Regions from separate parts of the Cupriavidus sp. SZY C1 genome, predicted to be linked through region 2. Evidence: predicted binding sites of a transcription regulator. Region 2 holds the regulator's gene; the other holds the start of a gene.
What was found. The regulator FNR, encoded in region 2, switches genes on or off when oxygen is low (the NO sensors DNR and NnrR bind a similar motif). The targets are predictions, from matches to a motif close to TTGATNNNNATCAA.
Positions count from the first base shown of each region.

Region 1: the regulator FNR is predicted to act here: its motif matches at 11,902-11,915, upstream of QTN24_RS04445 (DASS family sodium-coupled anion symporter).

Region 1 covers NZ_JAUANU010000002.1:52,977-67,878, forward strand. Annotated here, with positions in the region: gene QTN24_RS04395 (M30 family zinc metallopeptidase) at 1-357, shown strand, start outside; gene QTN24_RS04400 (substrate-binding domain-containing protein) at 392-1,483, opposite strand; gene QTN24_RS04405 (formate dehydrogenase subunit gamma) at 1,620-2,141, shown strand; gene QTN24_RS04410 (formate dehydrogenase beta subunit) at 2,138-3,694, shown strand; gene fdhF (formate dehydrogenase subunit alpha) at 3,788-6,661, shown strand; gene fdhD (formate dehydrogenase accessory sulfurtransferase FdhD) at 6,675-7,523, shown strand; gene QTN24_RS04425 (formate dehydrogenase subunit delta) at 7,541-7,786, shown strand; gene QTN24_RS04430 (MgtC/SapB family protein) at 7,788-8,261, opposite strand; partial or broken gene QTN24_RS04435 (transglycosylase domain-containing protein) at 8,354-9,046, opposite strand; gene QTN24_RS04440 (Ldh family oxidoreductase) at 9,141-10,190, opposite strand; gene QTN24_RS04445 (DASS family sodium-coupled anion symporter) at 10,258-11,781, opposite strand; gene QTN24_RS04450 (tyrosine-protein phosphatase) at 12,083-12,859, shown strand; gene QTN24_RS04455 (acetate/propionate family kinase) at 12,854-14,077, opposite strand; gene QTN24_RS04460 (bifunctional enoyl-CoA hydratase/phosphate acetyltransferase) at 14,090-14,902, opposite strand, start outside.
Region 2 covers NZ_JAUANU010000019.1:7,597-22,498, forward strand. Annotated here, with positions in the region: gene rluB (23S rRNA pseudouridine(2605) synthase RluB) at 1-1,300, opposite strand, end outside; gene scpB (SMC-Scp complex subunit ScpB) at 1,329-2,234, opposite strand; gene QTN24_RS23070 (sulfite exporter TauE/SafE family protein) at 2,781-3,548, opposite strand; gene fnr (fumarate/nitrate reduction transcriptional regulator Fnr) at 3,632-4,357, shown strand; gene QTN24_RS23080 (hypothetical protein) at 4,442-4,687, opposite strand; gene QTN24_RS23085 (hypothetical protein) at 4,684-4,893, opposite strand; gene ccoG (cytochrome c oxidase accessory protein CcoG) at 4,939-6,429, opposite strand; gene ccoP (cytochrome-c oxidase, cbb3-type subunit III) at 6,489-7,406, opposite strand; gene QTN24_RS23100 (cbb3-type cytochrome oxidase subunit 3) at 7,412-7,570, opposite strand; gene ccoO (cytochrome-c oxidase, cbb3-type subunit II) at 7,575-8,270, opposite strand; gene ccoN (cytochrome-c oxidase, cbb3-type subunit I) at 8,290-9,738, opposite strand; gene ccoS (cbb3-type cytochrome oxidase assembly protein CcoS) at 9,899-10,066, opposite strand; gene QTN24_RS23120 (heavy metal translocating P-type ATPase) at 10,067-12,625, opposite strand; gene zapE (cell division protein ZapE) at 12,776-13,873, opposite strand; gene lpdA (dihydrolipoyl dehydrogenase) at 13,970-14,902, opposite strand, start outside.

The DNA of each region.
Region 1 (14,902 bases), on a different contig from region 2:
CGGCCCACGGCCAACTCGCGCCAGGTGCTGGACGAGGCGATTCGCGCGTCCCGGCCCGAGTGGGGCTTCGACCAGGCGATGGTCAACTGGCGCGCCACCACCAACAGCAACATGCCGCTGGGCCGCACGCCGGGCAGCTACGGCTATCCCGCATGGACCGACGGCACGCTCACGCTGCCCGCGATCGACCCGTCGGCGGCGGGCTACCTGGCGCTGCGCCGGCTGCCGGCCACCGCGCCGTCGATGTTGCAGGGCAACGCCAGCTACATCGCGCCGCGCAGCCCGAACACCAGCGGCGTGTACACCGACAAGGTGCGCGTGCCGGCCGGCGTGTCGCTGTCGGTGGTGGTCTACTGAGTCGTCGGAAAGGGGCGCCAGTCAGCGGCGGCCGCTAGAGCCGCACGGCCGGGAACGCTTCGGCAAAGCTCTGGACCGTGCCGGTCAGCGCGCCGTCGTAGCCGGGCAGGGCGTTGACACGCTCGCGGAAGCTGCCGCTCTTCATGGCGGCCACGGCCCCGACCAGCGCGGGGCTGTCCAGCGCCTCGGTCTCCAGGGCGAAGAAATAGCGCTCCTTGAGCACCGGCACGAACTCCAGGTTGAAGCGCCGGGCGGCCGTTTCCACGCCGAACCCCACGTCGGCCATGCCGCTGCCGATGTAGGCGGCCACGGCGGCATGGGTGAATTCCCCGTTGCTGAAGCCCTCGATGGCGTTGCTGTCGATGCCGCGCCGCGCCAGCATCAGGTCCAGCAGCAGCCGCGTGCCCGAGCCGGGCTGGCGGTTGACAAAGCGCACGTCGGCGCGCGTCAGGTCTTCCAGCGAATGAATCTGCAGCGGATTGCCGGGGCGCACGAACAGCCCCTGCTGGCGCGTGGCCAGGTGGATCAGGCAATGCTTGCCGGGGTGCAGCCAGCGCGTGAAGCCGCGCAGCGTCTCTTCCTCGAACTCGCCCATCGGCACGTGGAAGCCGGCGATGTCGCAGGCGCCCTCGGACAGCGCGGCGGCCGCCTCCAGGCTGCCGCAGTACTTCAGGTCGTGGCGGACCTTCTGCTCGTCAAGGAAATCCCTGAGTGCGGCCACGGCAAATCCGTGGCTGGCGTGGATGCGCACGGCCGGGTCGCTGGCCGCCATCAGCTTCTTGAGTTCGATCTCCAGCTCGGACGCCAAGCTGTCCAGCGTAGGCGTCAGCCGCGCCGCAATGCGCTTGCTGGCCCACACGAGCTGCTGGGCCAGCGGGGTCAGCGTGGACCCACGGCCGCGCGTCTTGGCGATCAGCGCCCCGCCGAACAGGGTTTCGGCGTCACGCAGGATGCCCCAGGCGTAGCGATATGACAACGCCATGGCCTCGGCCGATTGCGCGATGTTTCCGGTCGATTCGATCAGGCCCAGCAGGGCCACCAGACGGGACACATCCAGCGCTGGCGCGGGTGCCGGGGCGGTATCGTCGCGGATCTGCAGGTGGGGAAGGATCGAGATGCGTAGCATATGCGGAAAATAGCATATTGAACGGGGCAAAACACGGTCATATAGTGGCACAAAGAGGCCGAAGCGCCCGTTGTGATGTGCCCGAATATGAATAAGAAAGCCGATATCGGGATCGACAGAACAGAATGGAGACAGCATGCCAGACACCGCCATCCCCACGGCGCCAGCCGGCAGTGGCACCCCCGTACCCGCATCCGAGATTGCGCGCATCGTCGCGGCCCGGCGTGACATGCCTGGCGCGCTGCTGCCGATCCTGCACGACATCCAGGACAGCCAGGGCTTCATCCCGGCCGACGCGGTGCCGGTCATTGCCAAGGCACTGAACCTGTCGCGCGCCGAGGTGCATGGCGTGATCACGTTCTACCACCATTTCCGCCAGCAGCCGGCCGGCCGCCACGTGGTACAGGTCTGCCGCGCGGAGGCCTGCCAGTCGGTGGGCGCCGATGCGCTGGCCGAGCACGCCTGCCGCAAGCTGGGCTGCGATTTCCATGAGACCACGGCCGACGGCCAGTTCACGCTGGAGCCGGTCTACTGCCTGGGCCAGTGCGCCACCGGCCCGTCGATGATGATCGGCGAGCGGCTGCACGGCCGCGTGGATGCCCGGCGCTTCGACCGGCTCGTGGACGCCATCCGCGAAGACGAGGAGGTCCGCGCATGACCACCACCGTCTTTGTCCCCCGCGACTCCACCGCGCTGGCGCTGGGCGCCGACGAGGTGGCCCAGGCCATCGCCGCCGAGGCCGCCCGGCGCGGCGCCGACGTGCGCATCGTGCGCAACGGCTCGCGCGGCATGTTCTGGCTGGAGCCGCTGGTCGAGGTGCAGACCCCAGCCGGCCGCGTGGCCTACGGCCCGGTTGCCGAGGACGATGTTGGCGCGCTGTTCGACGCCGGCTTCCTGGCGGGCGGCGCCCACGCGCTGGCGCACGGCCCGACCGACGAGATCCCGTTCCTGAAGCACCAGGAGCGCCTGACGTTTGCCCGCGTCGGCATCACCGACCCGCTGTCGCTGGACGACTACATCGCCCACGAGGGCTACGCCGGCCTGACGCGCGCGCTGTCGATGACGCCCGAGCAGATCGTGCAGGAGGTGCTGGACTCCGGCCTGCGTGGCCGGGGTGGCGCGGCGTTCCCCACCGGCATCAAGTGGAAGACGGTGCTGGCCGCGCAGTCGCCGGTCAAGTACATCGTCTGCAACGCCGACGAGGGCGACTCGGGCACGTTCTCGGACCGCATGGTCATGGAGGACGACCCGTTCATGCTGATCGAAGGCATGACCATCGCCGGCCTGGCCGTCGGCGCCGAGTCCGGCTACATCTACACCCGTTCCGAATACCCGCACGCGATTGCCGCCACCGAGGCCGCCATCGCCATCGCCACGCAGGCGGGCTGGCTGGGCGACAACATCCGCGGCAGCGGCCGGCGCTTCACGCTCGAAGTGCGCAAGGGCGCCGGCGCCTACGTGTGCGGCGAGGAAACCGCGCTGCTCGAAAGCCTGGAAGGCAAGCGCGGCGTGGTGCGCGCCAAGCCGCCGCTGCCGGCGCTCAAGGGCCTGTTCGGCCAGCCGACGGTCATCAACAACGTGATCTCGCTGGCCACGGTGCCGGTGATCCTGTCGCGCGGCGCGCAGCATTACCGCGACTTCGGCATGGGCCGCTCGCGCGGCACGCTGCCGTTCCAGCTGGCCGGCAACATCCGGCAGGGCGGGCTGGTGGAGAAGGCATTCGGCGTGACGCTGCGCGAGCTGATGTTCGACTTCGGCGGCGGCACGCGCAGCGGCCGGGCCATCCGCGCCGTGCAGGTGGGCGGCCCGCTGGGCGCGTACCTGCCGGAATCGCGCTTCGACACGCCGCTGGACTACGAGGCCTACGCCGCGTTCGGCGCGGTGGTGGGGCACGGCGGCATCGTGGTGTTCGACGAGACGGTGGACATGGCCAGGATGGCCCGGTACGCGATGGAGTTCTGCGCGATCGAGTCATGCGGCAAGTGCACGCCGTGCCGGATCGGCTCCACGCGCGGCGTGGAGGTGATCGACCGCATCCTGGCGGGCGACCAGCCGGTGAAGCACGTGGCGCTGGTGCGCGACCTGTGCGACACCATGCTGGCCGGGTCGCTGTGCGCGATGGGCGGCATGACGCCGTACCCGGTGCTGTCCGCGCTCGACGAATTCCCGGAGGACTTTGGCCTGGCGCCAAAGCCCGCCCGGGCCGCCTGACCGCCGGCCGCCGCCTCACGGCCACCCAACCAGAATGACGCGCCTCTCAGGGGCGCGCATCCCTACAAAGCAGTGCATTACGGGAGACGTCCCTTGAACGCTCGCGACGATTTCGACTACGGTACCCCGGCCATCGACAACGACCTCCAGGTCACGCTGGAAATCGATGGGGTTGCCGTCACCGTGCCAGCCGGCACCTCCGTCATGCGCGCCGCCGCCGAAGCCGGCATCGGCGTGCCCAAGCTCTGCGCCACCGACTCGCTCGAACCGTTCGGCTCCTGCCGGCTGTGCCTGGTCGAGATCGAGGGCCGGCGCGGCTATCCGGCATCGTGCACCACGCCCGTGGAAGCGGGCATGAAGGTGCGCACGCAGAGCGGCAAGCTCGGCGACCTGCGCCGCGGCGTGATGGAGCTGTACATCTCGGACCACCCGCTGGACTGCCTGACCTGCCCGACCAACGGCAACTGCGAGCTGCAGGACATGGCCGGCGTGGTCGGCCTGCGCGAGGTGCGCTATGCCGACGGCGCCGGCGGGGCCGCGCCGATTGCCACGCACACCCAGATGAAGAAGGACGAGTCGAACCCGTACTTCACGTACGACCCGTCCAAGTGCATCGTCTGCAACCGCTGCGTGCGCGCCTGCGAGGAAACGCAGGGCACGTTCGCGCTGACGATCAGCGGCCGCGGCTTCGACTCGCGCGTGGCGGCCGGCACCAGCCAGCCGTTCATGGAGTCTGACTGCGTGTCGTGCGGCGCCTGCGTGCAGGCGTGCCCGACCGCCACGCTGACCGAAACGTCGGTCATCCAGCTTGGCCAGCCGTCCCACAGCGTGGTCACCACGTGCGCGTACTGCGGCGTGGGCTGCTCGTTCAAGGCCGAGATGAAGGGCAACGAGGTGGTCCGCATGGTGCCGTACAAGGACGGCGCCGCCAACGAGGGCCACGCCTGCGTGAAGGGCCGCTTTGCCTGGGGCTATGCCACGCACAAGGACCGCATCCTGAAGCCGATGATCCGCGCCAGGATCACCGACCCGTGGCGCGAGGTGTCGTGGGAGGAAGCCATCGGCTACGCGGCGTCGCAGTTCCGCCGCATCCAGGCCGAGCACGGCCGCGATTCCATCGGCGGCATCGTGTCGTCGCGTTGCACGAACGAGGAAGGCTACCTGGTCCAGAAGCTGGTGCGCGCCGCGTTCGGCAACAACAACGTCGACACCTGCGCGCGGGTTTGCCACTCGCCCACGGGCTACGGCCTGAAGACCACGCTTGGCGAATCGGCCGGCACGCAGACGTTCCGCTCGGTGGCCAAGGCCGACGTGATCATGGTCATCGGCGCCAACCCGACCGACGGCCACCCCGTGTTTGCCTCGCGCATGAAGCGCCGCCTGCGCGCGGGGGCCAAGCTAATCGTCATCGACCCGCGCCAGATCGACCTGGTCGATTCGCCGCACATCCGCGCCGACTACCACCTGCAGCTGCGCCCGGGCACCAACGTGGCCGTGGTCACGTCGCTGGCGCACGTGATTGTCACCGAGGGCCTGCTGGCCGAGCAATTCATCGCCGAACGCTGCGAGGACCGCGCGTTCCAGCAATGGCGCGATTTCGTGGCGCTGCCGGAGAACTCGCCCGAGGCGCTGGAAGCGTCCACCGGCGTGCCGGCCGACCTGCTGCGCGGCGCGGCCCGGCTCTACGCCACGGGCGGCAACGCGGCCATCTACTACGGCCTGGGCGTGACCGAGCATGCGCAGGGGTCCACCACGGTGATGGGCATCGCCAACCTGGCCATGGCCACCGGCAACGTCGGCCGCGAAGGCGTGGGCGTGAACCCGCTGCGCGGCCAGAACAACGTGCAGGGGTCGTGCGATATCGGCTCGTTCCCGCACGAGCTGCCGGGCTACCGCCATGTGTCCGATTCGACGGTGCGCAGCAGCTTCGAGTCGGCCTGGGGCGTGGAGATCAACCCGGAGCCGGGCCTGCGCATCCCGAACATGTTCGAGGCAGCGCTGACGGGCTCGTTCAAGGGCCTGTACTGCCAGGGCGAGGACATCGTCCAGTCCGACCCGAATACCCAGCACGTGTCCGAGGCGTTGTCGTCGATGGAATGCATCGTCGTGCAGGACATCTTCCTGAACGAGACGGCCAAGTACGCGCACGTGTTCCTGCCGGGCTCGTCGTTCCTGGAAAAGGACGGCACGTTCACCAACGCGGAGCGCCGCATCTCGCGCGTGCGCAAGGTCATGCCGCCGCAGGCCGGCTACGCCGACTGGGAGGCGACGATCCTGCTGTCGAACGCGCTGGGCTACCCGATGCACTACACGCATCCGTCCGAGATCATGGACGAGATTGCGCGGCTGACGCCGACGTTCTCGGGCGTGAGCTACCAGAAGCTCGACGAACTGGGCAGCATCCAGTGGCCGTGCAACGCCGAGGCGCCGCACGGCACCCCGACCATGCACGTCGACGGCTTCGTGCGCGGCAAGGGCAAGTTCATCATCACCAAGTACGTGCCGACCGACGAGAAGGTGACCAGGAAGTACCCGCTGCTGCTGACCACGGGGCGCATCCTGTCGCAGTACAACGTGGGCGCGCAGACGCGGCGCACGCACAACGTGCACTGGCACGACGAGGACCGGCTGGAGCTGCATCCGCACGATGCCGAGGAGCGCGGCATCAAGGACGGCGACTGGGTGGGCGTGCAGAGCCGCGCGGGCGAGACCGTGCTGCGCGCCATCGTCAGCCAGCGCATGCAGCCGGGCGTGGTGTACACCACGTTCCACTTCCCCGAGTCTGGCGCCAACGTGATCACCACCGACAACTCGGACTGGGCCACCAACTGCCCCGAGTACAAGGTGACCGCGGTGCAGGTGATGCCGGTGGCGCAGCCGTCCACGTGGCAGCGCAACTACCAGGCGTTCAACGAGGAACAGCTTGCGCACCTGCGGGCGGCAGGCGAGACGGCGCAGGCCGGCTGACGCGGGGCGGGCGATGAAACGCGACGTGCCATCCCCCGACAGCGCCGCCGGCACCGACGCGGTGCCGGCGCAGCGCACGTTCGCGGTGCGGCGCTGGCGCCACGGCGTGATGACGCCGGAGGTGGACCACCTGGCCGAGGAAGTGCCCGTGGCGCTGGAGTACAACGGCATCTCGCACGCGGTGATGCTGGCCACGCCGGCCGACCTGGAGGACTTTGCCATCGGCTTCAGCCTGAGCGAGGGCATCGTCGGCAAGGCCGCTGACATCTACGGCATCGACGTGGAAGCGGGCGAGCAGGGCATCACGGTCAAGGTGGAGATTGCCACCGGGGCCTTTGTCGAGCTGAAGGGGCGCCGCCGCGCGCTGGCCGGGCGCACCGGCTGCGGGCTCTGCGGCACCGAATCGCTCGACGAGGTGATGCGGATGCCGCAGCCCGTGCGCAGCGCGGCCACGTTCGATCCGCGCGTGTTCGAGCATGCGTTTGCCGCGCTGCACAAGCGCCAGGCGCTGCTGCGCGATACCGGCGCCACGCACGCCGCGGCCTGGATGCGCGCCGATGGCGAGCTGGCGCTGGTGCGCGAGGACGTGGGCCGCCACAACGCGCTGGACAAGCTGGCCGGGGCGCTGGCGCGCGGCGGGCAGGAAGACATCGCCCAGGGCGCGGTCATCGTCACCAGCCGGGCCAGCTACGAGATGGTGCAGAAGACCGCCGCCATCGGGGCCGGCGTGCTGGCGGCGGTGTCGGGTCCCACGGCCATGGCGGTGCGGCTGGCCGAGACGGCCGGGCTGACGCTGGCCGGCTTTGTGCGCGGCGGCACCATGGTGGTCTACGCCCACCCCCAACGAATCCAATCCGAGTAAAGCGAGAAGGGTCAGCGATGCATATCGAGAACCTGGTCAAGATGGCCAACCAGATCGGCAGCTTCTTCGAGGCGATGCCGGACCGCGAGGAAGCGCTGGCGGATATCGCCGGGCACGTGAAGAAGTTCTGGGAGCCGCGCATGAAACGGGCGTTCCTGGCGCACGTGGACGCCGGCGGCGAGGGCGTGGACCCGATCGTGCTGGAAGCGGTGGCGCACCACCGCGACCGCTTCGAGGTCACGCTGGCCGCCACCGCCGCCTGAGCTACTTCTTGAGCCGGTAGAGCAGCTGCAGGATCGCCAGCCCGAACACGGTGGCGATCACGGCCGTCATCTCGCGGCCCATGCCGCAGGCCACGCCGATGGCGGCCACGGTCCAGATGCTGGCCGCCGTGGTCAGGCCGCGGATGTCTTCCTCGCTGGCGTTGTGCTTGATGATGGCCCCGGCGCCCAGGAAGCCGATGCCGGACATCAGGCCCTGCAGCACGCGGCTCATGTCGTTCAGCGGCATGCCGGCCTGCAGCGGCACCAGCACGAACAGCGCCGACCCCATCGCCACCATCATGTGCGTGCGCAGTCCCGCGGGCTTGCCGGCCGCCTCGCGCTCGTAGCCGATCAGGCCGCCCAGCAGCACGGCCAGCGTCAGGCGCAGCAGGATGCGCGTCAGTTCCTTGACGTCGGGCACGTCGGCAAATTCCGAACGCAGCGTGCTGTAGATTTCTCCCCAGACTCCTTCCATGGCAGTGTCCTCTTGTCAGTTTTCTGGTCGTCGGAGGCTAGCACGGCAGGGCGGGGCGGCGCCATCGGGCGTCCGCTGACAGCGGGCACTCAGCGCAGCCGCAGCGGCTCCAGCAGCGCGGCGTCGTACTGGGCGCGCGTGATGCGGCCCAGTTCCATCATCCGCAGCAGGATGTAGGTCTGGCGCTGGCGCGCGCGGCGTGGGTTGACCACGGGATTGTTGGCCGACGGCGCCTTGGGCAGCCCGGCCAGCATCGCGCATTCGGCCAGCGTCAGCTGGTCCACCGGCTTGCCGAAATAGGTCTGCGCGGCCTCGCCAAAGCCGTAGGCGCCCTGGCCCAGGTAGATCTTGTTCAGGTAGAGCTCCAGGATCTCGTCCTTGCTCAGCGCGCGCTCGATCCGGTAGGCCAGCAGGATCTCGTAGAGCTTGCGCGTGTAGGTCTTCTGGCGCGACAGGAAGAAGTTGCGGGCCACCTGCATCGTGATCGTCGACGCGCCCTGCGACAGCTCGTCGGACAGGTTGGCGATGCCGGCGCGCATCACGCCCACGTAGTCCACGCCATCGTGCAGGTAGAAGCGGTCGTCCTCGATGGTGACCACCGCCTCGGGCAGCGTGTGGGGAAAATCGGCCAGCCGCACGTAGCCGGCGCTGTGCCGGAACGCCATCAGCGCGTCCAGCGAGGGTAGCTGCCGGTTGGCCATCAACACGGCAAACGCAACCAGCAAAGCGCCACCCACCACGGCGAGCAGCACGAACTTGACGAAGGCGGACCAGAGACGTTGCATGGCGCGTATTGTGCCATTGGTCCACGAGGGTCTGAGGTCTTGCTCCCCTCTCCCACTTGTGGGAGAGGGGAGTCGGACGGCGCGGCGAGAACCGTTATGGCTCCGGCACCCCCACCCCCAACTCCAGCGCCAGCCCCTCCAGATTCCGCCAGATATTCGGATTGATCTCCAGGTACCCATCCGCGGCCGCGCGGCAGGCGGCTTCGTATTCGCCCGGGTACTGCACCTGCGCGTGGCCTGGCGCCGTGGGGGTGTCGTGCAGGTACTGGATGAACGCTTCCACCTCGCCGCGTTCCCAGTTCAGGCCCAGGTCGAACTCGGGGTTGAGCAGCACGGCGAACAGGTTGTTCGTGGCCACGCCGCCGCGCGGGTTTTCGGGCTGGATGGTGCCGCCGCCGGACAGCACGCCGGCCAGCAGCTCGGCCACCACGCCCAGCGCGTAGCCCTTGTGCTGGCCGAACGGCAGCAGGGCCCCCGGCCGCTCGCCGAACATCGCCGATGCGTCGGTGGTGGGGTTGCCATCCGCGTCGATGATGCTGTGCTCGGGCGCCGGCTCGCCTTTCTCGGCCAGCACGCGGGCCTTGTTGATGGCGATGGCGCTGGTGGCAATGTCCACCACCATCGGCGGCCGCCCGTTGGGCATCGGTCCGGCAAAGCAGAGCGGGTTGGTGGTCAGCCGCGCCACGCGGCCGCCGTACGGTGCCACCACTGGCGGCCGGTTGATGACGTTGGTAAAGCTCAGCAGCACCAGGCCGGCCGCGGCGACCATCTCGCCGTAGTGGCCCATGCGGCCCAGGTGGTGCGACTTGCGCAGCGTGACGATGCAGTGGCCGTGCTCGCGCACGCGGTCGATGGCCTGCTGCATCACGGTCTTGCCCACGTGCTGGCCAAAGCCGCCGTGGCCGTCGAAGACCATCAGCGTGCCGCGATCCAGCACGCATTCGGCGCGGCCGGCCGGGTTGACGCTCTGGCCGTCGATGGCCCGCCGGTAGTTCGGCAGGATCGAGATGCCGTGGCTCGTGTAGCCGCTGCGGTCGGCTTCGACAAGGTGCTCGGCGACATCGTCAGCGATGTCGATCGGCACATTCTGCGCTGTCAGAATATTGCGCGCAAAGGCGCGCGCGGCCTCCAGGGACAGTTTCATGATGGGGACGCTTGGTTGTCAGTAAGTGATTGGCGTGTTGGCAATCCGGGGGCGCGGGCGCGGGGTGTCAGACCCAGCCCAGCCAGCGCCAGTACGTGCTGGCGAACAGCAGCATCAGCAGGTAGCCGATGATCGTGACCGGGATGCCGACACGGGCGAACTGCTTGCCGTTGAAGGTATCGGTACCCAGGCACACCATGTTCTGCGGCGCGTTGATCGGCAGGATGAAGCCGAAGCTGACCGTAAAGCCGAGCAGCATCGTCATGCCCACGCGGTTGATGTCGCCCGGCAGCTGCTGCAGCACCGAGATCAGAATCGGCAGCAGGGCCGCCGTCAGCGCCGTGGCGCTGGCAAAGCCCAGGTGGATCAGGATCAGGAACCCGGCCAGCACGGCAAAGATCATCAGCGTGCCGTGCTCGGCCAGGCCCGAATGCTCGACCACGAACCGGCCCAGCCACTGGCCGGCTTGCGTGGTCAGCAGCGCGCTGCCCAGGCTGATACCCACGCCGAACACGATCAGCGTGCCCCACGGTGTGCGCTGCTGCATCGTCTTCCAGTCCATCACGCCGATGCGCGGCATCATCAGGATCACCAGCCCCACGAACGTGATGGTGGCGGTATCGAACGCATGCAGCTTGCCCTCGGTGGCCCAGAACAGCAGCAGGCCGATGGCCACGGCGGCCAGGCGCTTCTGCGGACCCGTCATCGGCCCCAGCGCGGCCAGCTCGCGCTGCACGGCTTCCTTGCCGCCGGCGATGGCGTCGGTCTCGGGCGGCAGCAGCCAGCGCACCAGGAAGTACAGCACGGCCGACATGACGATGGCCCACGGGGCGCCGGCCACCAGCCATTGCAGCCACGTCACCCGCTCGCCCAGCAGCTTGTCCATGAATCCGGCCGTCAGCAGGTTCTGCGCGGCGGCTGTCTGTATGCCGACGTTCCAGACGCTGGTGGCCTGGGCCACCATGATCATGATGCCGGCGGCAATGTTCGACTTCTTGTCGACGCCGAACGCCGCGATCACGCCCATCATGATCGGCACGGTACAGGCGCTGCGCGCGGTGGCGCTGGGCACCACGAGGCTCAGCAGGATGGTCACGGCGATGGTGCCCAGCAGGATGCGCCGGGTGCTGGTGCCGATGGCCGACAGCGTGACCAGCGCGATGCGCCGGTCCAGCCCGGTCACGGTCATCGCGGCCGAGATGAACAGCGCGGCGGCCACCAGCGCCAGCGCGGTGTTCGAGAACCCGGCCAGCGCCATGCCCAGGGCCCGCGACGTGCCGTAGAGGGTGTTGGGATCGTTGACCATCGGCGCAAAGCCGATCAGCCCCGCCATCAGCGACGTGATCATGATGGCGCTGGTTTCGTACGTGACGGCCTCGGTAATCCAGACCACCACGGCGAACGCCAGGATGGCCAGCATGCGCTGGCCCGCCACGGGCAGGTCGGGCGGCATGGGCAAGGCCACCAGCAGGAGCAGTACGGCGACGGCGAGGTAGAGGCCCCAGTGGATGCGCAACTTGGGGGCGGCAGGCGTGGCAGCCGTGGCGGTGGGACCGCCAGGGCCGGCAGGAGAGACTTGCGGATCAGGCATGGTGAATCCTTGGTAAGGAGCAGCCTGTCGAACCCGTCGGGACGCGCAGGTCGCGGCGTTCGACATGGACTCATTATGTGAAGCAGGGCGGGCGTCGCCAAGCCGACTCGGCCTTTGAAATTGCGGCAGATCAAATCGCTGTGAAGTCAGAAACAGTCAAGCGAAATGGCCCGTTGCAGCACCCGCAACGGTTCCCGGGGTATCGTTGCCAGCGGGATGTCCCCCAGTGCGTCGATCTGAAATAATTGACGCCGATGCTGAACATTTTCGAAAGCGTGCCGCATGGCGCGCCAGGACCGATATGCAGAACCCTTCCGAAACGCTGATCGCGGCCGCGCTGCGGCCTTGCCTGGACCTGGAGTCGATCAGCAACGCGCGCGACCTTGGCGGCCTGACCGGCCATGCGGGCCGGCGCGTGGTCCAGAACCGCCTGTACCGCAGCGCCAACCCGGCGCTGGCCTGCGCGGCCGATATTGACAAGCTGCACGCGTTGCGGCTCGACATCGTGGTCGACTTCCGCTCGCCGGGCGAGAAGTCGCCGGCCGAGGCCACGTTCGGCGAGCGCTTCCAGTGGCTCGCGGTACCCGTGCTGGACGGCACCATGGCGATGGACGTGCTGATGCCGCGCCTGCGCGCCAGCAACGCGGCGCAGATGCACGGCTTCATGCTCGACGTCTACCGCGACTTTCCGGTGCGCTACCGCGATGCGTTCGGCACGTTCCTGCGCCACGCCGAGGCCGGCAAGACGCTCTTCTACCACTGCACCGCCGGCAAGGACCGCACCGGCTTTGCGTCGCTGCTGCTGCTGAGCGCGCTGGGCGTGGCCCAGGACGACATCGTCGCCAACTACCTGGAATCGAACCACTGGAACCAGCGCTTCAACGAGAAGCTGCTGGCCGGCGCCAGCCAGCTCGGGGTCTCGCCCGACGCGATGCTGCCGCTGCTGGAAGTGCGCCCCGAGTACATCGAGGCGTCGATGGATGCGATCAGGCAGACCTACGGCAGCGTCGAGCGGTTCCTGGCCGACGACCTGCGCGTCGACGTGGACCGCCTGCGCGGCCACTACCTGGTGTCATAGCCCGCCGGTCTCGCGCAGGATGCGGGCCGTCGACAGCGCGATCATGCCTTCCTCGTCGGTCGGCAGCACCAGCACCGGCACGCGGCTGGTGTCGTGGCTGATGCGCTGGCAGTTGTCGCCATTGGCCGCGGGGTCGAGCGCGATGCCGAACAGTTCGGCCAGGTGCGCGCAGATGCGGGCGCGCACGTCCGGCGCGTTGGCGCCGATGCCGGCCGTGAAGACCAGCGCGTCCAGCCCGCCCAGCGTGACCGCCAGCTTGCCGACTTCCTGCGCGGCGCGCCACGCGTAGAAGTCCACCGCCAGCCTGGCGCGCGGCGTGTCGCTGGCCAGCAGGGCACGCATGTCGCTGCTGATGCCGGAGATGCCCTTCAGGCCCGATTGCCCGTACAGCATGGCCTGGATCGCGTCGGGCGCCATGCCCTGCGCGGCCAGGTACAGCACCGCGCCGGGATCGATCGACCCGCAGCGCGTGCCCATCGGCATGCCGTCCAGCGCGGTCAGTCCCATCGTCGAATCCACGCTCCGGCCGCCGCGCATGGCGCACAGGCTGGCGCCATTGCCCAGGTGCGCCACGACCACGCGGCCGTCGGCCAGGTCCGGCGCCACCTGCCGCAGCCGCCGCGCGATATAGGCGTACGACAGCCCGTGAAAGCCATAGCGCCGCACGCCCTGCTCGTAGTAGGCGTACGGCAGCGCCATGAGCTGCGTCAGCGGATCGCGCCCGGCGTGGAACGCGGTGTCGAAGCAGGCCACCTGCAGCAGGTCGGGCACGGCGCCACGGATGGCGCGGATCGCGGTCAGGTTGTGCGGCTGGTGCAGCGGCGCCAGCGGCACCAGCGCCTCCAGCCGGGCGATCACGTCGTCGTCGATGCGCACGGCATCGGCAAACTCGCTGCCGCCATGCACCACGCGATGGCCGATGGCCACCGGCGGCGTGTCGCGCAGCGCCACGCTCAGCGTCAGCCGGATCAGCCGGAACGCGGCGTCGTGGTCCGCCACCTGCTCCACGGGAAATTTCTGATCGGTCACTTCGCGGCCGTCGGCCATGCGCGCCACCAGGCGCGGCGCCACGCCGATGCCTTCGATCTGGCCGTGCGCGGCCAGCGTGGGCTGGATGTCGACGTTGTCGTGCGCGGCCTCGGGCACCGCGTAGATCGACACCTTGACGCTGGACGAACCGGCGTTGACGACGAGGATGACGGGATGGGGTGTGCTCACGCGGATCGCTCCTCAGGCGGGCACCGCAACCTGGGCGGTGCGGCGCGAATGGGCCAGCAGCACCGCGATGGCGCAACTGCCGATGCGCGCGCGCACGCTGTCGGCGCGGCTGGTCAGGATGATCGGCACGCGGGCGCCCAGCACGATGCCGGCCGCCTCGGCGCCGGCCAGGAAGGTCAACTGCTTGGCCAGCATGTTGCCGGCTTCCAGGTCGGGTACCAGCAGGATGTCCGGGTCGCCGGCCACCTCGGAGCGGATGCCCTTGGTCTCGGCCGCGGCCTTGCTGATGGCGTTGTCGAACGCAAGCGGGCCGTCCAGCAGCCCGCCCTCGATCTGGCCGCGCTCGCTCATCTTGCACAGCGCCGCGGCCTCGATGGTCGACGGGATCTTGTCGGTCACGGTTTCCACGGCCGACAGGATGGCCACCTTGGGCCGCTCCACGCCCAGCACGCGCACGAGGTCGATCGCGTTGCGCACGATGTCGGCCTTCTCGATCAGCGTGGGAAAGATGTTGACCGCCGCGTCGGTGATGAACAGCGGCTTGTGGTAGTTCGGCACGTCCATGGCAAAGACGTGCGACAGGCGCCGCCCGGTGCGCAGGCCGCTGGCGCTGCGCGCCACGGCGTGCAGGATCTCGTCGCTGTGCAGGCTGCCTTTCATCAGCAGCTCGGCGCGGCCGGTGCGCACGGCCTCGACCGCACTTTCGGCGGACGCGTGGCTGTGCGGCGCGTCGATGATCTCCACGTTGTCCAGCGCCAGCCCCTGCTCCTGGGCCACGGCGCGGATGCGGGCGGCCGGCCCGCACAGGATCGGCACGATCAGCCC
Region 2 (14,902 bases):
GGATCAGGCGCGACACGGTCAGGCCGACCGCCTCGAACATCCGGCGCACTTCGCGGTTCCGGCCCTCGGTCAGGGCGACGTGGTACCACTGGTTCACGCCCTCCCCGCCACCGTCGGCGATCCGCAGGAAGTTAGCCTCGCCGTCGTCGAGCTGGATGCCGTGCAGCAGGCGCTGGCGGTCGGCCTCGGCCAGTTCGCCCAGCGTCCGCACCGCATATTCACGCTCGACGCCGTAGCGCGGATGCATGAAGCGGTTGGCGATATCGCCCGACGTCGTGAAGATCAGCAGCCCTTCGGTGTTGAAGTCCAGCCGGCCCACGGCCACCCACTTGCCATTCTTGATGCGCGGCAGGTTGTCGAACACGGTCGGACGGCCTTCCGGGTCCGACTGGCTGACGATTTCGCCGGACGGCTTGTGGTACAGCAGCACGCGCGGCGGCTTGGTCGACACCTTGCGGTGGATCAGCTTGCCATTCACGCGGACCTGGTCCGTCGGCAGGATGCGCTGGCCGATGTGGGCCGGCAGCCCGTTCACCGACACGCGGCCCTGCAGGATCAGCTCTTCCATCTCCCGGCGGGATCCCAGGCCACCTTCGGCCAGCACCTTGTGCAGCTTGGGCGCGTCGTCGTCGGACGTCAGCTCGCGCACCGGCTTGGCCTTGGTGCGCGGCACGATCGTCTCTTCCTCGTCGTACTGCTCGGAAATCACGAAGCGGAACACGTCCTCGCCGCCCGCCGCGGGCTTGGCCGAGGCGCCCTTGCCGGCCGGCCTGGCAGGCTTGTCGCCCTGGCGCGGTTCGCCCCGCGCGCCACCGCCTGCCGCACCCTGGCGGCCTGCGCCAGCCTGGTTCTTGCGCTGGCCGTTGCGATTGCGCTTGCCGGGCTGCTCGGCGGCCGGCTTGCTGTCGCCATCGACCAGGGCGGCCTTGCGTTGCGGCTGCTGGCGGCGCTTGCGCTGGCCCTGACCCGCCGGCTGGGCCGGCTGGCTCTCGCCAGCATCGCTCTGGGCGGCGTCCGGCGCACCGGCTTCGGCCGTCGCCGCGGGCTTGCGGCGACCACGGCCGCGCGGTGCGGCGGGCTGGGCGGCGTTGGCATCGGCCGGCGCGGCGGCGTCAGCCTCCGAACGGCCTGCGTCCCGGTCCTGCCCGGCCTGGCGGCGCGAGGCCACCAGGTTGCGCAGACCGCGACGCAGCCCCTTGCGGCGCGGCGCGCCGTCGGCGTCGTTGCCCGTATCGGGGGCTGCGCCGGTATCGCCCGGCACGTCCGGGCGGCGGACGTCTTGCTCAGCGGAATCAGACAAAGTATTCACTATCGATGTTGCATGTTGTTCAGTTGGACACGCGCTCGTCGTCTTCGGCCGGGAATGGCGAGTCCTCGCCAGCCGGTTCCGAACGCTCGGGGGTCTGCGCTACGGCGGCCCCGGTGTCCACGTGGTAGCCGTTGGCATGTGCCACCGGCGCATCGTCCTGCCCATCCTCCTCGGGCTGCAGGGCGACGCTGGTATCGCTATCCGCCTCGTCGGCGGCGTCTGCCACCGGTCCGGCCTCGGCCTCGGCCTCGGCTTCGGCTTCGGTCACGGGCTCCGGCCCGGCCGTTGCGGCAGCCGCCGGATCGGCGACGGGCGCGGCGAATGCTTCTTCATCGCTGGCCGGCGGGTTGGCCGTGGCGATTTCCTCGAAATCGATCGCCTGCTGGTCCAGCAGGTTGGCCTGGGCCTGAGCCTGGGCGTCCTCCAGCGGCGGCAACTCGTCCAGCGAGCGGAGCCCCAGGTCGTCCAGGAACGCCTTGGTCGTCGCATAGAGCGCCGGGCGGCCCGGCACGTCGCGATGGCCGATGACCTCGATCCAGCCGCGGTCCTCAAGCTTTTTGACCACGTCGGTGCTGACCGTGACGCCGCGGATTTCCTCGATGTCGCCCCGCGTTACCGGCTGGCGGTACGCGATGATGGCCAGGGTTTCCATCACCGCGCGGGAGTACTTGGGCGGTTTTTCCGGGTTCAGCCGGTCCAGGAATTCGCGCATCTCCGGACGGCTCTGGAACCGCCATCCACTGGCCAGCGCAACGAGCTCGACCCCGCGCTGCTGCCAGTCCTGCCGGAGCTGTTCCAGCAACACCCGGATGGTGTCGGCGCCGACGTCGTCGGCAAACAGCCGCCGCAGATCGCCAACGCGCAGCGGCTCCTGCGCGCAGATCAGCGCGGTCTCGAGGACGATCTTCGCCTCTTGGGTATTCATGTGATTGCGTGCAGCCTGTCTTTGCACCTGCCCCCGGACGAGTCCCGGGGCACTGGAGATTGCAGATACAGCGAGGCCAGAGCCATCGCCATCTCATCGCGCAGCCAGCTCGCCCGCCTAATGCAGCGCAGCCGTGCACATCATTCCTTGCATCGAATTGCCGGGTCGGTCCGGCAGGAGATCGTCCGGGGCTGGCCAGCTTCTCCAGTCGACGGACCTCTTGCGTCGCGCCTTCTCCCTTCGGGGCGGACATTCGCCTGGGCCACCGGATGGCCAAGACGGCAAGAAAATACCGATATCGGCTCGGGCAACATCGCCCTGGCCGGCGCCACCTTCCCAACCGTCGCCGGCCTTTTAACCAGATCTTTTGAACCGGATGGACTGTAGAGACGTTGCCGGTGCACCGGAGTGGCCGGAAACCTGGACACGCGCCCCAGATCGGGACAGCGGTCCGGCGACGCCAGAAACATGGCGCGGCGCGATACCGTGGTTCTGGCGATTGTATGGCATTCCCGGTCCCGCCCGCAACCCGGCCTTGTGGCCGATTCAGAACACCACGCAAAAACCATGTTGCGCCAGCGTCTCAGGCAGCCATACCGCCCGGGCCACGCCCAGCACCCCGAAACCGATGACCAGCGCGGCAGAAGCGACCCTCACCCCCCGTTTGCGCGACCACTGCCGCAGGTATCCGGACATACCCGACATGACCAGCAGATTCGGCAGCGTGCCTAGCCCGAAGGCCCCCATCACCAACGCGCCGGATGCAGCGTTGCCGGCCAGCAGCGCCAGCGCGAGTGCGCCATAGACCATGCCGCATGGGACCAATCCCCAGGCGAGACCCATGCCGTAGCGGCGCAGCATCGGCGTGGCCCGCTGCGATGGACGCAAGCCGGCGGGCAGACCGACCGACAACCAGCCCGCAAGCCGCCCTACCGGTGCCGCTGCCTTCGCAGCCGTTCGCTCGATCCATTCCATCCCGATCACGCGACCGCGCAGCAGCCAGACGCCCGTCAGCACCAGCATCAGGCTGCCCAGCGCATAGAGCCATCGCTGCAAAGGCAGATAGTCCTGCCGCCACACCGTCGCACCGAAGGCGCCCAACGCCGCGCCCAGCAGCATGTAGGTGGTGATGCGCCCGGCGTGCATGACGCAGAGTTCGGCCCACCATTGATTTCGTGAACGGTGTACGAAAATCGTTGCACTGCTCGGCCGTTTTTGCTCCGCAGCAATAGCAATTCCTCCACACATTGCAGCGCAATGCATGCCACCGAGCAAGGCCATCAGAAAAACGCTTAAAAGCACACCAAATGGCAACTGTTCCTCGCTTCTGCGTCACTCGACGCTGTAAAATGCCTGCATCGCGCCCTCGCTGCAAGCGCATTCATACGAGCACTCAATTGTTGACTTCCATCCCCGTCACCGAGATGTCGCCCCGTTGTTCCACGTGTGCAATGGGTCAACTTTGCCTGCCGGTGGGCATGTCGCAACAGGACCTCGTGAAGATGGACACGCTCGTGCAGGAACGTGTGCGAGTTCACAAGGGCGAAACGCTGTACCGCATGGGCGAACCGCTCAGCGCCGTGTATGCCATCCGCTTCGGCACGCTGAAGACGCACGTCACGATGGAAGACGGCCGCACGCAGATCACCGGCTTTCATCTGCCTGGCGAAGTCATCGGCCTCGACGGTCTCGGCGAGATGCAGCACGCTTCCGATGCGACGGCGCTTGAGGACACCGAAGTCTGCGTCGTCCGGTATGACGAACTGCAAGCGCTGTCGGGCCACCTGCCCTCGCTGCAAGGCCAGTTCCTGCGGCTGATGAGCAAGGAAATCTCGCAGGACCAGGTCATGCTGATCACGCTCGGCTCGATGCGTGCCGAAGAGCGGCTGGCCGCGTTCCTCGTCAACATGTCCGAGCGACTCTCCGCGCGCGGCTACTCCTCCACCGAGTTCGTGCTGCGCATGAGCCGCGAGGAAATCGGCAGCTACCTTGGCCTGAAACTGGAAACGGTCAGCCGGCTGTTCTCGCGATTCGCCGAAGCCGGCCTGATCCAGATCCGCCAACGGCACGTCAAGCTGATCGACATGGCCGCTATCAAGCAGGTGTACAGCCGATCCTGCTGAGGCCCGCGGCACCTGCCGCCCGCCCCGTATCACGACAAAGGCCGCGTCGGAGCAAATCCGGAGCGGCCTTTTTGTTCGACTGCGCTATTCGAGTTCATCGGTATCGCTCAGCTTTACCGGCATCGTGTACAGCGTAAGTCCGCTGGAGAGCGCGCAGAACAGCCACGCCACCAGGAATCCCACTGTGTAAACCGCTTGCCGCGACGCCTCCACCGGGTGGCCGAAGAAGCTCAGGTCACCAGGATCCACAACCGAGAACACGACTGCCGTGGCCGCGCCGCCCATCAGAAACGCCGGCCACAGCACCCACATCAGCCAGCGGAGTCTCATGGGCGCCTCGCCGGCGGTTCGGTTGGCGCGGACCCGACTTTCTCGACCACCAGTCCGTGACGGGCGGCGTCGGCGACGGGAATGTCGGCATGGCCATTGGCCAGCCAGATCGTGACGCCGCAACCGATCATTGCCAGCAGCGGGCCACTCATCAGAATCCATGGCCAGGGTTCCCTGTACCAGGGTTTTGCGGGGTTCGGGTTCATTTCGCTCTCCAGTTTGGCCATTCGCCCAGCGCTTCCGCCACAGCGTCACAGATTGCGCGGGACGATGAAACTCGTACTTTGCCGAATTCGTACGTCGCGATCGGTGCCGGTCTCGGCCGTGACGGTCACCTCGATCTTGTGCGTGCCCTCCTTCGCATCCTCGATCGGCACGCGAATCCGGATCGGCAGCAGGCGGTTCGACGTCGGCGCCAGCCCTTCCGCGCCCTGGTCGTACTCGACAGTCAGGTCCTGCATTTCCGCGCTGTTGGCCTGCACGCGGATCTTCATCGGCGCTTCGGTCGCATTGATGAGCTGCAGCCGGTACACATTCTCGATCCAGCGGCCTTCGACTTCGCGCCCCAGCGCGCCGCGGTCGCGGATGATGTCGACCTTCAGCGGCGTCCGCATCGCCAGCGAGGCGATGAAACCGGCGCTCAGCGCCAGCCAGATCAGCGTATAGACGATGGTGCGCGGACGCAGCAGCCGCTTGCGCGCCGCCGTCGGCGACAGCTTCTGGCGCATGGCGTTCTCGGACGTGTACCGGATCAGCCCGCGCGGGTAATCCATCTTGTCCATGACCTGGTCGCACGCGTCGATGCAGGCCCCGCAGCCGATGCACTCGTACTGCAGGCCATCGCGGATGTCGATGCCGGTTGGGCACACCTGCACGCAGATGCTGCAGTTGACGCAGTCGCCAAGTCCCGCCGCATGGTGGTCGGCCTTGCGCGAACGGCTGCCGCGCGGCTCGCCGCGCCCGACGTCGTAGGTGACCACGTAGGTATCGCGGTCGACCATCACGCTCTGGAACCGCGCGTACGGACACATGTACTTGCAGACCTGTTCGCGCATGAAGCCCGCGTTGCCCCACGTGGCAAAGGCGTAGAACAGCATCCAGAACGCCTGCCAGGGCCCGAGCGTCCAGTGCAGGACTTCTCCGCCCAACTCGCGGATCGGCGCGAAATAGCCGATGAACGTGAAGCCGGTCCACAGCGCGATGACGATCCACAACGCGTGCTTGGTGGCCTTGATCCGCAGCTTGCGGAGGCTCCATGGATCGCCGTCCAGCCGGATGCGCGCGATCCGGTCGCCTTCCACCCGGCGCTCGATCCACATGAAGATTTCGGTGTAGACCGTTTGCGGGCAGGCGTAACCGCAGAACAATCGCCCCGCTAACGCCGTGAACAGGAACAGCGACAGTGCCGAGATCACTAGCAGCACGGCCAGGTAGATCACGTCCTGTGGCCATAGCACGAGGCCGAAGATGTAGAACTTGCGGGCGCCGAGGTCGAATAGCACGGCCTGGCGGTCGTTCCATTGCAGCCAGGGGGTGCCGTAGTAGACCAGTTGGGTCAGGATGACCAGCCAGACACGCCAGCTTGAGAAGGCACCCGTGATCGAGCGCGGGTAGATCTTGCGCCGGACTTCGTAGAGCGCTTCCTCGGTGGCATCGGCCGCCGTCCTGGATGGCGGCGCGGGTCGCCAGGTGGCCGTCTCGCCAGCCTCGCGTGTGGGGGGAGATTCCAGGGGCGCGTTCATGGTTCAGCCCTCTTGCCCCCGGGGCCTGCCTCGCCGGCGGGCCTCCGGGGCGCGGTTTGTCATTGTCCTGCCGGTGCTGCCGAATTCGACAGGCCCCAGACATAGGCCGTCAGCATGCGGATGCGTTCGGGCGTCAGGATTTCCTCGTGGGCCGGCATATGGCCGTTGTGGCCCTTGAGAATGGCATCGACGATCGCACCTTCCGAACTGCCGTACAGCCACACCTTGTCCGACAGGTTGGGCGCGCCCAGGGCCTGGTTGCCCTTGCCGCTCCCGCCATGGCAGGCCACGCAGGTCGACTTGAACGTGCTCTCGCCGCGCGAGGCCCGGATCGGGTCGTATGTCAGCCCCGACAGCGACCGCACGTACTGCGCGGTATCGCCGGCCTGCTTGCCATCAATGGCGCCGGCAAACGGCGGCATCACGCCATTGCGGCCCTTGGCGATCGTCTGCTGGATCGTCTCGGGCTCGCCGCCATAGAGCCAGTCGTCATCGGTCAGGTTCGGAAAACCCCGGCTGCCGCGCGCGTCCGATCCATGGCACTGCGCGCAATAGTTCAGGAACAGCCGCTGGCCGATTTCCCGCGCATCGGGGTCCGCCGCCACCTGCTTGACGTCCATCTTCAGGTACTTGGCGTAGATCTCGTTCTGCATCTTCTCGGCGGCCTGCCGGTGCGCGGCAAGCTCATCCTGCGACGAGAACTTGAGTACGCCCGCGTACGAGCCGAGCCCCGGATACAGGATCAGGTAGCCCAGGCTGAAGATGCAGGCCAGCAGGAACATCCACATCCACCAGCGCGGCAGCGGGTTGTTCAGCTCGCGCAGGTCGTTGTCCCAGACGTGGCCGGTATCGTCGGTCGTGCTGACGCCCTTGGGCATCTTGCGCTGCGAGAACAGCAGCCACACGCACCAGGCGATACCGATCAGCGCAATGGCCGCGATGTAGTAACTCCAGAAATCGGAAATGAAATCGCTCATGGTGACTAGGTCCGGCTTGTAGGGTTGTTCTCATCGGGCAAGGCGAACGGCAGCATCGCCGATTCGTCGTTGGCCGCCCGGCGGCCAGCCGACCACGCCCACCAGCAGATGCCCAGGAACGTCAGCATCGACAGCACGGTGGCAATTGCGGTAACGATCACCATGGCATTACTCCTTGGCTGGCGCGGCGGCTTCGGCCGCCGTCTCAGCCGTGGCGGGCACGGGCGCCGTGTCCAGCCGGACATTGCGGCGATTCAAGCCGAGGCCCTGCAGGTACGCGACCATGGCGTCCTCTTCGGTCTTGCCGGCAAGCTCCTCCGGAGCGCCGGCAATCTCGGCATCGGTATAGGGCACGCCCAGGCGCTGCAGCGCCTTCATGCGCGCCTGGATCGAATCGGTCGCCAGCGGCGTCTTTTCCAGCCACGGGTAGGACGGCATGACCGATTCCGGCACCACGTCACGCGGGCTGCGCAGGTGGATGCGCTGCCAGTCGTCCGAATAGCGCCCGCCCACCCGCGCCAGGTCCGGGCCGGTCCGCTTGGAGCCCCACAGGAACGGGTGGTCGTACACCGATTCGCCGGCCGTCGAGAAGTGGCCGTACCGCTCCGTTTCGGCCTGCAGCGTGCGCACCTGCTGCGAGTGGCAGCCCACGCAGCCTTCGCGGATGTAGATGTCGCGCCCCATCAGCCGCAGCGGCGAGTATGGCGTGATGCCCTGGTCGGGCTGGGTCGTGGAGTGCTGGAAGAACAGCGGCACGATCTGCACCAGGCCGGCAATGCTGACCACGATGATCGTGGCGACGATCAGCCAGCCGACGTTCTTCTCCAGCGTCTCGTGCCTGAAGAAACCTTGATTCTGAGACATTGTTTGCGTCCTCGGCGTGTCAGTGGGCGGAAGCCGGCAGGCTGGCCGGGATCGGCGCATCCACGGCCGGCTTGCCGGCGATGGTGCGGAACACGTTGTAGGCCATGATGAACATGCCACCCAGGAAGCACAGGCCGCCCAGCAGTCGGATCAGGTAGAACGGATACTTGGCCTTCACGGCTTCCACGAACGCATAGGTCAGCGTGCCGTCCGGCTGCGTGGCGCGCCACATCAGCCCTTCCATCACGCCGGCAATCCACATCGACGCGATGTAGAGCACCACGCCGATCGTCGCCACCCAGAAGTGCAGCTCGATCAGGCGCGTGCTGTACATCTGCTTTTCGCCGAACAGGCGCGGGATCAGGTAGTACAGCGAGCCGATCGAGATCATCGCGACCCAGCCCAGCGCGCCCGAGTGGACGTGGCCGATCGTCCAGTCCGTGTAGTGCGACAGCGCATTCACGGTCTTGATCGACATCATCGAGCCTTCGAATGTCGCCATGCCGTAGAACGACAGCGCCACCACCAGGAACTTGAGAATCGGATCAGTGCGCAGTTTGTGCCAGGCGCCGGACATCGTCATGATCCCGTTGATCATCCCGCCCCACGACGGCGCGAGCAGGATCAGCGAGAACACCATGCCGAGCGACTGTGCCCAGTCGGGCAGCGCTGTGTACTGCAGGTGGTGCGGGCCCGCCCACATGTAGGTGAAGTTCAGCGCCCAGAAGTGGACGATCGACAGGCGGTAGGAGTAGATCGGGCGCTCGGCCTGCTTCGGGATGAAGTAGTACATCATCCCCAGGAAGCTCGTGGTCAGGAAGAAGCCCACCGCGTTATGGCCATACCACCACTGGATCATCGCGTCCTGCACGCCCGCGTAGGCCGAGTAGGACTTCCACAGCGACGCCGGCATCTCGATGTTGTTGACGATATGCAGGATGGCGATGGTGAGGATGTACGCGCCGAAGAACCAGTTGGCCACGTAGATGTGGCGGGTCTTGCGCTTGACAATCGTCCCGAAAAAGACGATGGCGTAGGCCACCCAGACCAGCGTGATCAGGATGTCGATCGGCCATTCCAGCTCCGCATACTCCTTGGAGGTGGTGATGCCGAGCGGCAGCGTGATCGCGGCGGCCACGATGACGATCTGCCAGCCCCAGAACGTGAAGGCGGCCAGTGGCCCGCAGAACAGGCGCGCCTGGCTGGTGCGCTGCACCACGTAGTACGACGTGGCAAACAGCGCGCTGCCGCCAAAGGCGAAAATGACCGCATTGGTATGCAGCGGTCGCAGGCGGCCGAACGACAGCCACGGCGTATTGAAATTCAGTTCCGGCCAGATCAGTTGCGCCGCAAGCAGAACGCCTACGGCCATGCCGACAATACCCCAGACAACGGTCATGACGGCAAACTGCCGCACGACGCCGTAATTGAAGGTGTCGGCGCGTGGAGACGCGGTGGTGACAGCCATTCAGACCCCCAAGCTAAGTAAGAATAAACCTATTGACTGTGTGACTTTAGAAAAACGCGACCGCTGCCGCGTTGATCTCAATCAAGTCACCTGTACCGGATGCGAACTGTTTGCGTGACGTCATGTCAGTCGTGCCACGACTGCAACAGGGCCGCGTCCGTCAATGCCTGCGCTCCGGCTCCTGCGGCTTGTCGTTGTCGAGCAGAATGGCTTCGCCGGGCCGGTCCAGGTCGTCGTACTGGCCGGCATGCAGCGCCCACCAGAGCGCCCCGGCGATCAGCACGACGAGAATCAGGCTCATCGGCACCAGCAGATACAGGGTTTCCATTCAGCGCCCCTCCCCGGCCGGCACGCCCTTGACGCGCAGCAGCCGCCATGCATTGGCCACCACGAGCAGCGAGGACACCGACATGCCGATGCCTGCCATCCACGCCGTGACGTGGCCCGTGGCCGCCAGCGGGATGGCGATGACGTTGTAGGCGAACGCCCAGCCCAGGTTCTGCCGCACCACCCGGCGGGTCCGGCGTGCCGCGACGATGGCGGTGGCGACTTCCGCCACGCCGCCATGGGTCAGCACCGCATCGGCGCCGGCCTGCGCCAGGGGCGCCCCGCTGCCGATGGCAATCGATACCTGGGCCTGGGCCAGCACGGGGGCGTCATTGATGCCGTCGCCGACGGCCAGCACGACCGCCCCGCCCTGCTGCAGCGCAGCCACGTATTCCCGCTTGCCTTCGGGCGTCACCGCGCCCGCCGCGGTCGCCATGCCGAGCCGGTCGGCCCACCAGCGCACGGCCGCAACGCCGTCGCCGGAAACCAGATGGGTACGCACGCCAAGATGCGACAGGCGCTGCAGCAAGGCGCGCGTCTGTGTCCGTTCGACATCGGCCAGCTGGAAGACCGCGAGGAAGGCGTCGGCATCGCCGAGCCAGACTTCCGTGGCGCCGGGATGACCGTCATGAACGGTGGCGTCGGGCGGCGGCTGCGTTGCCAGCGCCGCGACGAATTCACGGCAGCCAAGGCGTACGTGGCGCCCGTCGACCCGTGCCTCCAGGCCCTGGCCGGGCACGTTGCGGAGGTCAGCGACGTGCGGTAGTACCTCCGTCTCGCCCGCCGCCTCCACAAACGCCCTGGCGATGGGATGCTCGCCGCCCCGCTCCATGGCCGCGGCAACGCGGCGGCAGGTATTGGCGTCCGCCGTACCCAGAATTTGCGTGTTGACCAGCGCAAAGCGCCCCTCCGTCAGCGTGCCGGTCTTGTCGAGCACCACGTCCGTGACGCGCGACAACGTTTCCAGCGCATGCGCGCGCGTCAGCAGCACGCCCCGGCGCGACAGCGCGGCGCCGGCCGCAGCCAGCGCCGCCGGCGTCGCCAGCGACAACGCGCACGGACAGCTCACCACCAGCACCGCCACCGTCACGAGCAGCGCGCGCGACGGGTCGATCCAGAGCGCCCACACCACCCCGGTCACCACCGCCATCACGAGCAGCGTGCCGACAAACCACCCGGCCACGCGATCGGCCAGTTGGGCCAGCCGGGGCTTCTCGGCCAGCGCGCGGTCGAGCACGGTCACGATTTCCGCTAGCCGCGTCTGCGCGCCGACGCGGTCCACCCGTACCTCCAGCGGGCTGGCCGTATTGAAGCAGCCGGCCAGCACGATGTCGCCCATGGCGCGCTTCACGGGCCGCGCCTCGCCGGTCAGCATCGATTCGTCGAGTTCGCTCGCGCCGGCCAGCACCACCCCGTCGGCGGGTACGATGTCGCCGGCCTTGACGCGGATGCGGTCGCCCGGCTGGAGCCGCGCCACCGGGATGCGCTCGCCGGCAACACCCGCCCCGGCCAGCCGCTCGCAGGTGGCCGGCAGCTGCCGCGCCAGCATTTCGGCGCCGCTGCGCGACGCCTGGCGGACGCGCAATTCGAGGTAGCGCGCCAGCAGCAGGAATGCGACGAACATCGTCACCGAATCGAAATAGACCTCGCCAATGCCGCGCACCGTCGCCACGGCGCTGGCCACGAAGCCCGCCGCGACGCCGATGGCCACCGGCACGTCCATGCCCATGTGGCGCTGGCGGATGGACCGCCACGCGCCGGCGAAGATCGGCCACGCCGAATAGAGCACCACGGGGACGGTCAGCGCCAGGCTGGCCCAGCGCATGAGCTGGAGCTGCCCGGGATCGATCGTGGCCTCATGCGTGTAGAGCGGCCACGCGTACATCATCACCTGCATCATGCCGAGCATGGCCACCGCCATGCGCATGAGCAGGCTGCGCCGTTCGCGGCGGTCCTGCCGGTCGGTCCGCGACACCTCGAACGGCCAGGCCGCGTAGCCGATGTCGGCCAGGCTCGCCAGCAGGTCCGCCACGCCCTGCGCGGCGGCGCGCCAGCGCACCACCACCCGCCGCGTCGCCACGTTCGCCACGACCGATTCCACGCCGTCTAGCTGTGCCAGATGCTGCTCGATCAGCCATGCGCAGGCTGCGCAGCGGATGTTCTCGGGCGCCAGCGTCACCTCGGCCCGGCCGTCGGCCAGCTCGCGCACGAACTGGCGGCGCAGCTCGGGGGTGTCGTAGGCGGCCCAGACCGGCTCGGCTTCGCGCCGCGCCTCGGCGTCGATCGGGCGCGCGAACCGGGTGACATCGCCGTACAGGTGGCCAAAGCCGGCCGCGTGCAGCGTCCGGGCCAGCGTCTGGCAGCCACCGCAGCAGAACTGGCGCGACTGGCCGTCAATCTCGGCGACGAGCGGCTGCGCGCGGTCCAGCGGCTGGCCGCAATGGAAGCAATCGGAGGTGGATTCGGATGGAGACGACGATGCCTGCCCAGGGATGCGGGCGGCGGGGGGTACGGCGGAAGCCAGGGGTGGCGCGAGGGGGGCGGCAGGTAGGGACGACATGGCGCGCTTTTATTACCCAGTGGATACTAGGTATCTCGCGCACCCTCCGCCTTGATGCAAATCAAACCCCGGGGAACGAAGTCAGATACGTCCCCCGCAGGTCTTCCGGAAACAACAGTCGACCGGGCCTGCCCCCGGCCCGCCCGCCGTTCAGGTCAGCGACGTGTCCATCACGCGCCGCTCGGACTCCAGGTACTCGCGCGACTGCATCTCGATGATCCGCGACACGGTCCGGTGGAATTCGTTGGCCATCTGGCCTTCGGTGTACAGCTCGTCGGCCGGCACCTCGGCCGATATCAGCAGCTTGACCTTGTGGTCGTAGAACACGTCGATCAGCCACGTGAAGCGCCGCGCTTCCGACGACATGCGCGGGGTCATCCTGGGCACGTCCGACAGGATCACCGTGTGGAACTGCGAGGCGATCTCCAGATAGTCGTTCTGCGAGCGCGGACCGCCGCACAGCGTGGCGAAGTCGAACCAGACCACGCCGTTGGCCTTGCGCAGCGCCTTGATCTCGCGGTGTTCGATATGGAGGATCGGCGATTCGTCCGCGGTGCCGGCAATCGACGTAAACGCGTCGCGCAGCGCCGCGCTGGCCTCGCGGCCCAGCGGCGTGTGGTACGCCTGCACCTGCTCCAGCGCGCGCTTGCGGTAGTCGATGCCCGCGTCCACGTTCAGCACGTCGAGCTTGGTCTGCAGCAGCGCGATGGCCGGCAGCACGCGGTCGCGGTGCAGGCCGTCCGGGTACAGCAGGTCGGGACGATAGTTGGAGGTCATCACGAACTGCACGCCGTTGTCGAACAACTGCTGCAGCAGGCGGTGCAGGATCATCGCGTCGGCCACGTCGCTGACGTGGAACTCGTCGAAGCATATCAGCCGGAACCGCCGCGCGATGCGCCTGGCCAGCTCGTCGAGCGGGTCGGGACGGCCGCGCAGCTCTTCGAGCTCGCGGTGCACCTCGCGCATGAATTCGTGGAAATGGAGCCGCGTCTTGCGCACCACGGGCACGCACGAGTAGAAGCTGTCCATCAGGAACGACTTGCCGCGCCCTACCCCGCCCCACATGTACACGCCCTTGGGCACGTCGGGGTGCACCAGCAGCTTCTTCAGCGCGTTGCTGCGGCGGCTCTTGTACGCCACCCACTCGTCATAGCATTGCTGCAGCCGCGCCACGGCGCGCAGTTGCGCCTCGTCGGACTGATAGCCGCGCTGCTTGAGTTCGTGCTCGTAAAACTCGTTGACGTTCATCTTGGGGGCCTGGCGGAAATACGGTGCTGCAAGCGAAAACGGCGCGCCGCGGATATTCGCGGCGCGCCGGTGCTCACCCGAGGGTGAACAGGGGCATTACATGTTCAACTGGCGCTTGTCGACGGCCAGAGCCGCTTCGCGCATGACTTCCGACATCGACGGGTGCGGGTGGCAGACCCGGCCGATATCCTCGCTGGCGGCCTTGAACTCCATCGCCACCACGGCTTCGGCGATCAGGTCCGACGCGTTGGCGGCCACGATGTGCACGCCCAGGATCTCGTCGGTCTTGGCGTCGGCCAGCATCTTCACGAAGCCGTCGGCGGCGCCCATGCCCAGCGCACGGCCGTTGGCCATGAACGGGAACTGGCCCGACTTGTACGCGCGGCCTTCGGCCTTGAGTTGCTGCTCGGTCTTGCCGACCCAGGCGATTTCCGGGAACGTGTAGATGACCCACGGCACCGTGTTGAAGTCGATGTGCGGCTTCTGGCCGACGATGCGCTCGGCCACGGCCACGCCTTCGTCCTCGGCCTTGTGCGCCAGCATCGGGCCACGCACCACGTCGCCGATGGCCCAGATGCCCGGCACCTTGGTCTGGCAGTGGTCGTCCACCTCGATGAAACCGCGCTGGTCCACGCCCAGGCCCACGGCTTCCAGGTTCAGGTTGTCGGTGTTCGGCACGCGGCCCACCGACACGATCAGGCGATCGACTTCCAGCGTCTGGTCCTTGCCGTCCTTGTCCGTGTAGGCCACGGTGACGTTGTCCTTGCCGGTCTTGACTTCGTTGACCTTGACGCCCAGGTTGAACTTCAGGCCCTGCTTGGTCAGCAGCTTCTGGGCTTCCTTGGCCACGCCCTCGTCGGCGGCGCCCAGGAAGGCGGGCAGCGCTTCCAGCACGGTCACGTCGGCACCCAGGCGGCGCCACACCGAACCCAGCTCCAGGCCGATCACGCCGGCACCGATCACGCCCAGCTTCTTGGGCACGGTGTCGTACTTCAGCGCGCCTTCGTTGTCGCTGATCAGCTTGTTGTC